DNA from 2 places in the Enterococcus sp. XAF26B05_ASV22 genome. Region 2 is predicted to be linked to the other one. Evidence: predicted binding sites of a transcription regulator. Region 2 holds the regulator's gene; the other holds the start of a gene.
What was found. Region 2 encodes HrcA, which represses chaperone genes, less so after heat shock. Its sites were predicted from a motif close to TTAGCACTCNNNNNNNNNGAGTGCTAA; they were not measured.

Region 1 (6,526 bases), 920 kb from region 2:
CCGTATTTTCCAAAATTGTACGGTGAGGGAAGAGACCAAAATTTTGGAAAACCATGCTCATCTTATTTCGACGAACCTCTCTAAGTCCTTCTTTATCCAATTTTGCAATTTCTTGGTTATCAATAAAAATATCTCCTGAAGTTGGTTCGATCAAACGATTCAATAAACGGATCAAGGTAGATTTACCACTACCAGAAAGACCCATGATAACGAAAATCTCTCCTTCTTCTACTTCAAAATTGACATCGTAAACTCCGACTGTAGCACCGGTCTTTTTCAAGATTTCGGTCTTATCTTTGTTTTCTTTGATCATTTCCAGTGCTTGTTTTGATTTTTTACCGAATATTTTTGTTAAATGCGATACTTTTACTTTGGGCAAAACAAAATTCCTCCTTATTTTTAAAAGCTGAGTAGGTTCGTCCAGCTCCGAAGCTAGATAACTCTAAAAGCGTAGTAATATCGTTCAGTCTCTTCAAGAAGATTTGGAAAAAGATTTCGACATTTTTTATCCATCCTGAAAGACTAACTGATGAAACTAGCTAACGTTAAAACTTTATTTACATGTAAAGAAAATCATTTTCTTTTCTGTAAAAAAGTGACCATTCTAGATTAACATCGTGTAGTCACTTTGTCAAATTAGGGGCATTTAGATGAGAAACTAAAAAGAACAGTCAAACTTTAAAAAGTTCAACTGTTCTTTTTGTATTATGAATTAGGATAGAAAAAATTCTGAACACGCTGTAATGTTGATTCATGACCAACGAAATAAATTGTATCGCCAGAGGTAAGTTTTGCATACGGACCAGGAGAAACAAGTAATTCATCCCCATGTTTGATTGCGATCAAAGTAGCAGAAGTACTTTGCCACAGGTTTAATTCACTGATTGTCATTTCAAGATGAGATGCTTCGTCGGTCAGTGTAAATGTTACTGGATTTAATGGATTGAGTGAATCAAAACGCTTCGTCTGGTCAACAAGTTTATCCAGTATTTCCGAGAATTGACTTAACTCTTCTTTTTGTTTTTTGACACTCGCAATCAGATCATCTTTTAAATCATGAATCGATTGGACATCTTGGTATTGGTCGACGAAGAGCTTGGCTTTTTCCATTGAGTGAACATAAAACCCACTACCGTGTTTCGCTTGGACAATTTCCAAATCAACTAAGACACTGATTGCCTTTCGGGCTGTCTCAGGAGAAACACTGTATTTATTTGCCAGAGTAGAGCGTGCATGAATTTTGTCTCCAACTGTAAATGTTTGATCAGCAATCTTAGCTGCGACATCTACAGCAATTTGCTGATACTTAGGTTTCGTTACATTCATACGTTTTAAAGTCATATGAAACCTGCCTTTCGTCAATTATTTTCTTCCGCTTCTTCAAGTTCTAAGCTAAGATTTTCCCAGTCTGTCAGCAATTGTTCTTGTTGTGACCGCTGTGATTCTAATTCTTCATTTAATGACATTAGCTGCATATGATCATCCACAAGTGCGGGATCACTCATCGATTGTTCTAATTGTGCTATCGTTGTGTCCAATGCTGCTAAGTTTTCTTCGATTTGTGTTATTTTACGATTTAAATGACGTAAGATTTTTTGTTGTTCTTTATTTTGATAAAAATCATTTTTAGGTTTTGCGATTTCAGCTTGTTTTACAGAGGATTGCTCAGCTAATAGTGTAGCCAATTCTTCTTCTTCTTTTTTCTTCTCTAAATAGTAATCATAATCGCCCAAATAAAGTTTGCTACCAGACTCAGATAGTTCAATGACTTTCGTTGCAATACGATTTATGAAATAACGGTCATGTGAAACAAAAAGAAGGGTTCCTTCGTAATCAATCAAAGCATTTTCCAAAACTTCTTTATTATCGATATCTAAATGGTTTGTCGGTTCATCAAGAATCAAGAAGTTTTCTTTATCCATTGATAATTTTGCTAGGGCAACGCGCGCTTTTTCTCCACCACTTAGAAGAGGGATGGTTTTTTCGACATCATTTCCACTGAATAAAAAACTGCCTAGAATATTACGGATATCTTTTTCGGGTGTAGTAGGATGCTCATCCCAAAGTTCAGCTAAAACTGTTTTTGTCCCATGCAAGTTCGCTTGCTCTTGGTCATAATAACCAATTTGAACATTCGTTCCTAATGTTGCATTTCCCTTAATGAAAGGAATCGTTCCAATGATCGATTTTAATAAAGTCGATTTGCCGATTCCGTTAGGTCCAACTAAAGCAATGGCTTCTTGACGACGTATATCGAGTGAAACAGGTTCTGATAGGATATGGCTGTCATAACCTATCGCAGCGTCTTCTACTTGGAGGACAACATTTCCAGAAACTTTCTCGATGGCAAAAAGAAAATTAGCTGATTTTTCATCGCCTTGAGGTCGGTCTAAACGCTCCATTTTCTCTAGGGTTTTTCTACGACTTTGTGCTCTTTTAGTTGTGGATGCTCTGACTAAATTTCGGGCTACGAAATCTTCCAATTTGTTGATTTCGGTTTGTTGTTTCTCGTAGGCTTTCCATTCACTAGTCAGTTGCTCTGCTTTTAATGCTAAATATTTTGAGTAATTGCCTTTGTAATAACGCATTTTGTGGCGACTGATTTCATAAACTTCAGACACTACTTTATCTAGAAAATATCGGTCATGTGAAACTATCAAGAGGGCTCCAGAGTAGCTAGGCAAATAATTCTCTAACCATGAAAGGGTATCAATGTCTAAGTGGTTAGTCGGTTCATCCAGAATCAGAATATCTGGTTTTTGCAGTAACATCCGCGCTAAAGCTAAACGTGTTTTTTGCCCCCCCGATAATGTACTGATATTTTTTGAATAAAATTCTTCTTTAAATCCAAAACCATGCAAAACTGACCGAATCTCATTTTCATAGCCATAACCATTTTTTTCTGAAAAGTCATGTTGCAAGCGATCATATTCTTTCATAATCGATTCATATTTTGAATCATCAGGCAGCAGTTCACTGATAATCAATTCAAGTTCACGCATTCGTTTTTCCATTGTGATGACTTCTACAAATGCTTCTAGCATTTCATCCCAAACGGTCTTATCTGAATCAAGTCCAGTATCTTGGGCTAAATAACCCAGACTGGCTGTTTTATTTTTAGCAATCGTACCAGCATCGGGTATGTCGATTCCTGCGATTATTTTTAGCAGAGTAGATTTACCAGCACCGTTACGGCCAACTAAAGCTATTCGGCTATTTGTACTGATTTCCATTTGTATGTTATCAAACAAAGTGTCTGCGCCGAAATAACGGGCGATTTGATTTGCTTGGAGTAAAATCATGTGGTAACCTCATTTCTATTTCAATGCCCTAAGTGTAGCATAAATTGACCGGAAAAAGCATCCATCCAACGACTAGAGAGAAAAATAATCAGAACAATTTTAAGAAAGTTTGAAAAATATTGCTTTTTTTGAGCTGTAAGATTGCTTTTTATCTGGAACAACTGCTATTATGAGAGATGGATATTTGTGTATATTTAGAGTATTGGAGGTACGATTGTGAAAGACCAAATTATTCCAAAAGCAACGGCAAGACGCCTTCCCCTATATTATCGTTATTTGAGAATTCTGCATGATGCAGGCAAAAATAAAGTTTCATCTACTGAACTAAGTGAAGCAGTACAAGTAGACAGCGCAACGATTCGACGAGATTTTTCTTATTTTGGCGAATTAGGCAAGCGTGGTTATGGTTACGATGTGGAAAACTTGATGAATTTCTTTGCAAAAACATTGAATGATGATGAGCTAACCAATGTAGCTTTGATTGGTGTAGGTAACTTAGGAAGTGCCTTATTGAAGTATAAATTTCATCAAAGTAACAGTATTCGTGTCAGCTGCGCATTTGATGTTAACGACGACATCGTTGGCAGAATCGTAGATGGTATTCCGGTTTATCCAATGACGGATATGATGGAACAGATTCGTATACAGCAAATTGAGGTCGCAATTTTGACCCTTCCAGCAAGAAAAGCACAAGAAGTGGTTAGTCAATTAGCAGATGCTGGGGTTAAAGGGATTCTGAACTTTACAGCAGCTCGTTTAGTAGCACCAACAGATGTGTTGATTCAAAATGTTGATTTGACCAACGAATTACAAACGTTGATTTACTTCTTGCATCATGATAATGAATTAGCTGATACTGAAATCGAAGACGAAAAAGAATAATATAAAACCCCTATGGTTGCACTCCTTAAAAAAGGCAATCATAGGGGAATTTTTTTATTTAGGTAATTCAATATTTGCGTAATGCATAACGAGTTGAGCAATCACAACTAACGTATTCATGCCACAATGAGCGATGATCGAGGTCCAAATTTTCCCAGTCATTTTATATAATAGAGCAAAGAAGAAGCCCATGAAAAAATAGACAAAGAAATGACCATCTTGATGAATAACAGAGAATAAAGAAGAACTAATGATTGCCGCAATCCAAAAACCAGTGTACGTTTCAGTCAAACCAATCAAAGAACGACGAAAAACAAATTCTTCCATGATAGGACCACCAATCGTAGTTGCTAGGATAAACAAAGGATTCGCTAGAATAACGGCAATAATATTTTGTGTATTTTGTGAACTAGGTTCTGCACCTGTAATCGCTGTTTCGATACCAAAAACGACGGCTTGAATAATCATTGCTAAGAAAATACCACTGACACCTAGTAAGTAGATGAAAACGGGTGAAGTCAATTTGGCTTCCTTTTCTACTGTTGTAACGGCAGTATTTTTATTTATAATGTAGAGCCAAATCATCAAGCCAGCACCTAAGATATAAGTGAAGGTTGTACCACTGATTACGATATCAGATGAAAAAGGGCTAAAAATATAGGGAGAAAAAAATACAAGTCCGTATAGAAGGACCATGGATAAACTTACTTTTTTTATAGACATATTTTTAGGCATATAAACTGAAAACTCCTTTCATTAATTGCAGAATGTAAAAAGTATACCATAGTTGACATTTGTTTCGTATGACTATTATTTTTTATGATTATTGCGATAGCCTAATAGCAGAAAGATAAATACGAAGAAAAAGGCTGCTTCCCATAATGTCGTTGTCCAGTCGAAACGCCTGCTTACTCCAAAAAAGAAATTACCAACATTCGCAATGATGAGGTAAAGTGCTGTTATTGTTAAAGCTCCTGTAATTCTTTGTTTCATTTCAATCGCCTCTCTTTCTGTTCTTATTTTACCATGAAATGAACGGTAGAAAAGAAATATATCAATTTAAGAACAGAAACTTTCGTTCTTTGACCGATTATTGAATAAAATTAGTCAAAAGACTTGCAAAATGAAAAGGAAATGAGTATTATAAATAGTGTGAGTTAGCACTCGATAACTAAGAGTGCTAAAAAGATAAATATTTTTTTATGGAGGGATTTATTGTGTTAAAACCATTAAGCGATCGCGTCGTTATTGAAGTCGCGAAAGAAGAAGAAAAAACAGTAGGGGGAATCGTCTTAGCATCAGCTGCTAAAGAAAAGCCTCAGACAGGAAAAGTTATCGCAGTAGGTGAAGGCCGTGTATTAGAAAACGGTACAAAAGTTCCTGCCGATGTTAAAGAAGGCGACACAGTAATGTTTGAAAAATATTCAGGAACAGAAGTTAAATATGAGGGAAATGATTATTTGATCGTTTCTGGTAAAGACATCATTGCGATTGTTGAGTAATCCATTTTTAATAAAAAAACCATTTTAAATAGAAAAAATAAAATTTTTGAGGTGAAGGAATTATGGCAAAAGAAATCAAATTTGCAGAAGATGCACGTGCAGCAATGCTTCGTGGAGTAGATATTTTAGCAGACACAGTAAAAGTAACATTAGGTCCTAAAGGCCGTAACGTTGTTTTAGAAAAATCATTTGGATCACCACTTATTACAAATGATGGTGTTACGATTGCAAAAGAAATCGAACTAGAAGATCATTTTGAAAATATGGGGGCGAAATTAGTTTCTGAAGTTGCTTCTAAAACAAATGATATCGCTGGAGATGGAACAACTACTGCAACAGTATTGACCCAAGCTATCGTTCGTGAAGGATTGAAAAATGTAACTGCTGGTGCGAATCCTCTAGGAATTCGTCGTGGTATCGAATTGGCTACAAAAACGGCAGTCGAAGAGTTACACAACATTTCAACAGTTGTAGATTCAAAAGAAGCAATTGCACAAGTTGCTGCTGTTTCTTCTGGTTCTGACCGTGTAGGACAATTAATTGCGGATGCAATGGAAAAAGTCGGTAACGATGGTGTCATCACAATCGAAGAATCAAAAGGAATCGAAACTGAACTAGACGTAGTTGAAGGAATGCAATTTGACCGTGGTTACTTATCTCAATACATGGTAACAGACAATGATAAAATGGAAGCTGTCTTAGAAAATCCATATATCTTGATTACAGATAAAAAAATCTCTAATATTCAAGATATCTTGCCTTTGTTAGAACAAATTTTACAACAAAGCCGTCCATTATTAATTATTGCTGATGATGTTGATGGAGAAGCTTTACCAACAC
Region 2 (6,526 bases):
GCAGGAATTTGTGGACCAATATATTGTCGGATTACATGCTAAAGCGGCGGTTTCAGGGTTTGATTACACATATGGACCTAAAGATATAGCGGATGTTGCGCACTTACCAGGCTATGCTAAGGAGCGATTTGAGGTTATTACAGTAAGCAAGGAAGAATTAGATGGAGCGAAAATTAGCTCTACAAGGATTCGCGAATTGATGGAACAAGGGCGAATGGAAGACGTTACTGTATTGCTCGGTTATGTATATGAAACAGATGGGACGGTTGTTCACGGGGATGCCCGAGGACGCTTGTTAGGCTTCCCTACGGCCAATATCAAAGTAAAAAGTACGGTTCGTTTACCTAGAATCGGTGTTTATGCTGTGAAAATCAAAGTCGGAAATAAATGGTACATCGGTATGGGCTCTATAGGTCATAATGATACTTTTGGTGATGGTCGTGACTTGACAGTGGAAGTTTATATTTTAGATTTCCATCAAGATATATATGGTGAACAAGTAACAGTACGTTGGAATCATTATTTGCGCGATCAAGTCAAGTTTGACGGGGCAGAAAATTTAATCGTGCAACTAAAACAAGATGAACAAGATACAGCAGATTATTTTTTAGAAATGAATCAATAATAATCGCTTTAGAAGAATGCTCATTAGTAACGAATCAGTAAACTGCATAACAGCATCTGTTTAAGAGTCTGTTCATGCAGTTTATTCTTTTAACAAGATATAAAAATAAAATACAAAGTTTATACAAAAAAATGAATTATTCCAACATCAGGTAAAAATAAATTGGTATAATAGAAGTGCACTATCTAAATGAAAAGTAATGTTATTTCAAGGGGAAATATATGAAGAAAAAAGAAAAAGATGTAAAAAAAAGTAGAATTTTTAGTCTTCTGACTTTATTTATAGCTCTTATATCAGGAGGAGCCGCTGTTTTCATTTGGTTTTATATCACTATTGATTATCAAGATAACTCTAATCCCTCTTATGATGGTTATCGCGTTTCACCAGTAAGCTTCGACATGACCGCTACCCAATTTTTTAAAGAGGGTAGCCTCCAGAAAGACAATCATGTAAATCCTGAATTTGAAGACTTAGAGATCAACGCTAAAATAAAAAACGATGGAGTGAAATACCCGGCAACAAGGCCTATTTTTCGGCTAGTGAATATGGATAATAAACAGACTGTATATCGAGTAAAAGCTGATTTATCAAGTGTGAAGCATATAGCAAAAGTTGAATTTCCAGCATTTGGGGAGTTAAACGGATCGAATGATTTACAAGTATACCAAGGGGTTTATTATCCTAAAAGTAGCACATGGGAATCGGATATTTTAGTAAAAAAACACCAAGAAGCTGGACGTTATCAGATAAAAATCCTAATAACCAAAGAAAATGGAAAAACGGAACTAGCTGATTTTGGTGAATTTAACGTTGATCAACCAACAATAGAAGCTGAAGTAGATAATGCTCAAATTGGGAAAGGTCAGTTCGATGTAAAGGTGAGAACGAAAAGCATCGCTGATATCGAAAAAATAAACGTTCCAGTTTGGTCAAAAGAAGATCAAAGTGATAAAAAAATATACGAAGGAATCCGACAAGCTGATAATTCTTATAAAGTTCACGTTGATTATGAAGACTTTGATTATAGGAATGGACTTTATCACGCAAATGCAGAACTAATTGCTAAGAATGGTTTAAAAGCTAAATGTGACGCAGGTACAGTAGAAATTGCGCTTAGACGTCCTGTTCGAATTCGGCTTATGCAAGAAACATCTCTTTTTAAAGATAGAAATTTATCAAAAATTGTCGGACTGTTGCCAGCGAATAGCATGGCCTACGTCAAAGGAATCGTCTTTAACTCTGACAAAAAAGTGTATCGAACGACTGAAGGATACATTTCTGCTGAGAATATAGAAATTAGTGAAATGATGGATGATATTCGTTATGTCGCACATCGTGGTAATCACAAGGTGGCACCTGAAAATTCAATCCCTTCTTTTCAGCAATCGGATAGTTGGGGGATCGAGACAGATATTTGGCTTACTAAAGATAAAAAATGGGTCATCATGCATGACAAGACAGTTGACCGCATGACAAATGGAAAAGGAAAAATAAGTGATTTAACATTAGATCAAATAAGGGCTTTGCGCATCGATCAAGGATCCAATAAAGAAAAATATTCTCAAGAACAATTAATTATTCCAACATTGGAAGAGTTTCTTACAATTATGAGTAGTAAAAAAAGTATTCCGTTTATCGAAATGAAAGCTAAAAATCTTGAACCAAGTGATTACGATGATTTAGCCAATATAATTAGTTCATTTGGTATAACGAATAAGGCTATAATCATTTCATTTGATTTTACGAATTTGGTCGAAATGAAAAAGCGTCTTCCTGAAACGCAGGTTCAGTTTCTAGCGAAAACTTTAGATGAACAAATGATTGATCAGGTTAGCAATCTTGGTGGGAATGCTGGGTTAGCTATTAAGTATGAAAGTGTTTTAGGTCGAGCAGACTTGATTGCTAAAGCTCAAAGTAAAGGTTTAACCGTTAATTTATGGGGGGTTCCTCAAAGTGAGTTTAAGAAGATGGAAGCATTAGGCATTAATAATCTAACTACTGACTATGATTAAGCTTTCTTTTTTGAAAGGAATAACGTTATCAATGATTTAGAATGGTGCATACTCTTTATTCTGTCATATAGGATATGGGAAAAATACGGAAATGAATAAAAGTAAATTTGAAGGATGCTCTTTCTCTCAAGTCGAAAGAAGGAGTACTTCTTCAAATTTGCTTCTAGTAAACGTTATTAAAAAATGTGAATTGGCAAGTACAAAGAGCATTTATAGGTTAAAAGTAGAAATAAAACATAAACAAGTTCGGAGAGAAAATTTCTTGGACTTGTTTTTATTTTCTAAACAGGATAATTCCCGATTCTCATTTTATTGAGAGTTTTATTTACAGCGAGAAAGAGTTTCTTACTAGCTCGTAGTTAAGCAAGAAAGCGATATGATTTAGTCTTTTCAACTATTCGTTAGTTGGTCATTATAGAAGCTTAAAAATATTCAAGAGAGTAAACTAGACAATTTTAGTAGGGGATATGTTAAGATAAGAGACGTGTCCCAAATGAATTACAAGTTTTGGAACAAAAAAGTTGATACAATGAAATCTTAAAATAGAAGTGAAATACTTTGGTAAGCTTCCTATAATAAAATCTGTAGCAACTTCGTTTAAACTGGAGGAAGAAAATTGAAAAACGATAAAACATCAGCCTATATACATATCCCTTTTTGTGAGCACATTTGTTACTACTGCGACTTTAACAAAGTCTTTTTAGAAGGGCAGCCAGTAGATGAATATATCCAAAGTCTTTTGACAGAAATTCGTTTGACAAAAGAGCAGTATCCAAGCAAAGATACAGAGACAATATATATCGGAGGGGGAACGCCTACTTCGCTTTCAGCTAAGCAATTAGCTGTTCTGTTAAAAGGGGTACGCGAGTTATTGCCGTTTGATGATAAAAACGAATTTACAGTAGAAGCGAATCCAGGCGATCTAACGCAAGAGAAACTACAAGTAATGAAAGAATATGGTGTAAATCGCTTATCTATGGGTGTTCAGACATTCGACAACCAATTATTAAAAAAAATTGGACGCAAACATACGGCAGAAGATGTCTATGAAACGATGAAATTCTTAGAAAAAGAAGATTTCCTAAATGTTAGTATCGATTTGATTTATGCTTTGCCTGGTCAAACGCTGGAGGGGTTTAGAGATACACTGAAACGTGCGATTGAACTTGATTTACCGCATTACTCTTTATATTCGTTGATTTTAGAAAACAAAACAATGTTTATGAACTGGGTACGTCAAGGTCGATTACAATTGCCAGATCAAGAAGTTGAAGCGTTAATGTTTGAGGAAACAATTAGTGCAATGGAAAAGGCTGGACGTCACCAATATGAGGTTAGTAACTTCGCGCTAAAAGGGCAAGAAAGTCAACATAATTTGGTTTATTGGAACAATGATCACTATTATGGATTTGGCGCCGGTGCGAGTGGTTATTTAGGACATACTCGATATCGAAATCATGGTCCGATTCAACATTATCTAAAACCTTTAAGAGATAACCAATTACCAACTGTTGAAACAGAGATTTTGACCGTCAATAATCAAATGGAAGAAGAACTCTTTCTTGGGTTAAGGAAGATGGGTGGTGTTTCGAAAAAACGATTCGAAGAGAAGTTCAATTTACCGTTAAATCAGGTATACAGAGAAACAATCCCGAACTTGATTCAAAAAGGATTGATAAGCGAAAATGAAACACATATCCAACTTACTGAACAAGGTCTTTTTGTTGGGAATGATGTTTTTGAAGCATTTCTTATTGACCAAGAATAAACGTGTACAGTACAACAATAAGAGTGAGATTGGGAAAGAAGTGTTCAATTCCCACCGTTCACTAGGATTCCGTTAGGCTAAGATATGGCTCTTGGGGCTATGTCTTAGCCTTTTTTTGTATATTTTAGCACTCTGATGCAATGAGTGCTAAAAAAGTGAGTTTTTCTCTTGACAATTCAAGAAGAACTTGCTATATTAATAATTGTATTAGCACTTGAATGTCATGAGTGCTAATGAAGGGTGGTAATTATGATAACGGAAAGACAAAAGAATATTTTGCGACTTATCATCCAAGAATATACGAATACAGGTAACCCTGTAGGATCAAAGAAATTAATGGAAGAAGGAATTAAGTCAAGTTCTGCAACGATTCGTAATGATATGAAGGCTCTAGAAGAGCACGGACTATTATTGAAGACACATTCGTCTTCTGGCAGGATTCCTTCAATGGATGGTTATCGCTATTATGTGGATCATTTATTGAGTCCAGCTGAAATCGAACGTGATGAATTAGAAACGATTCGTCATTCATTTGGGAAAGAATTTCATGAGATCAATGATATTATTGAACAATCAGCTGAAATCCTTTCTGATTTAACAAGCTATACTGCTTTTTCGTTAGGTCCAGAAGTGAAAGAAAGACGATTGACTGGTTTTCGAATTGTTCCATTAAATGAACGTCAGATCATAGCGATCATAGTGACGGATAAAGGCAATGTGGAAAGCCAAGTATTTGCGATTCCAGCATCTGTTTCAAGCCAAGACTTGGAAAAGATGACGCAAATCATTAATGATAAATTGGTCGGACAACCATTGCTGACGGTCTATCATCGTTTACGCACCGAAATTCCGATGATTTTACATCGCTATTTCCAAACACCTGACGGCATGATGAACCTATTTGATGCGATGCTGGGACACGCTTTTGAAGAAAAAGTGTTTGTCAGTGGGCGCATGAACCTATTAGATTTTGGTGTACAAGAAGATATCAATCAACTAAAATCTGTGTATTCCTTTATGAAAAATACAGACGCAATCACCCACTTGTTGACGTCTGATGAAGAGACAGATACGCAAATTGCGATCCGTATCGGTTCAGAAATAGGAAACGATTTACTTGATAATATGAGCATGATCACTGCGACTTATGAAGTTTCTGGTCACGGTAAGGGAACCATTGCGTTATTAGGCCCTACAAGCATGCCCTATTCAAAAATGTTTGGTCTGGTAGATGTATTTCGCCATGAATTAGCTTCAAAACTCGGTGCTTACTACCGTTTTCTTGATGAGTAAGTGATGAGTTGAAAATATAGAATTCTAATAATTCTACGTAAATGAGAAGGGAAGTTGCCAGAGTGAGTAATAAAGAAGAAACGAATGAAGAATTACAAGAGGAACACATGGATGCTATCGATGACACTGGTGTTTCAGAAGAAGAAACAGAAATGACAGAACTTGAAAGTGCCAATGCTGAATTATCAGAAATGGAAGACAAGTTTTTAAGAGCTCGTGCTGAAATTGCCAATATGAGCAATCGTTTCAAAAATGAGCGTGAATTGCTTGTTCGTTATCGTTCACAAGATTTAGGAAAAAAATTGCTACCTTCGATCGATAATTTGGAACGTGCGATGGCAATCGAAGTCGATGATGAACAAGGTGCTAGCTTGAAAAAAGGGATCTCAATGGTTCTTGAAGGGTTACAAGCGGCATTAAAAGATGAAGGTATCGAAGAAATCCCGACAATGGGTGAAGTGTTTGATCCTAATTTACATCAAGCAGTTCAAACGATTCCAGCAAGTGACGAAGTCCCTGCTGATACAATCGTCGAAGTGTTACAAAAAGGGTACAAGTTACATGACCGCGTTTTACGAGCAAGCATGGTTGTTGTTGCACAATAACAGCAAGCGATGGTTGTATAATATAAATTGAAAAAAATTAAAATAGAAGATAGGAGATCATTAATTATGAGTAAAATTATTGGTATTGACTTAGGAACAACAAACTCAGCAGTGGCAGTATTAGAAGGCGGAGAAGCAAAAATCATTGCGAATCCAGAAGGTAACCGTACAACGCCTTCAGTTGTATCATTTAAAAATGGAGAAATCCAAGTCGGTGAAGTTG

Region 1: a site for HrcA is predicted at 5,342-5,368, ahead of groES (co-chaperone GroES). Genes of this name have one in related genera too.

The regions. Positions count from the first base shown of each region.
Region 1 covers NZ_CM161538.1:1,092,510-1,099,035, forward strand. Annotated here, with positions in the region: gene AC1PU0_RS05400 (quaternary amine ABC transporter ATP-binding protein) at 1-379, opposite strand, end outside; gene AC1PU0_RS05405 (GntR family transcriptional regulator) at 706-1,341, opposite strand; gene abc-f (ribosomal protection-like ABC-F family protein) at 1,359-3,302, opposite strand; gene AC1PU0_RS05415 (redox-sensing transcriptional repressor Rex) at 3,519-4,184, shown strand; gene AC1PU0_RS05420 (CPBP family intramembrane glutamic endopeptidase) at 4,239-4,907, opposite strand; gene AC1PU0_RS05425 (hypothetical protein) at 4,995-5,177, opposite strand; gene groES (co-chaperone GroES) at 5,402-5,686, shown strand; gene groL (chaperonin GroEL) at 5,749-6,526, shown strand, end outside.
Region 2 covers NZ_CM161538.1:2,012,790-2,019,315, reverse strand. Annotated here, with positions in the region: gene ribF (riboflavin biosynthesis protein RibF) at 1-625, shown strand, start outside; gene AC1PU0_RS10030 (glycerophosphodiester phosphodiesterase family protein) at 847-2,637, shown strand; gene hemW (radical SAM family heme chaperone HemW) at 3,254-4,405, shown strand; gene hrcA (heat-inducible transcriptional repressor HrcA) at 4,655-5,698, shown strand; gene grpE (nucleotide exchange factor GrpE) at 5,761-6,303, shown strand; gene dnaK (molecular chaperone DnaK) at 6,370-6,526, shown strand, end outside.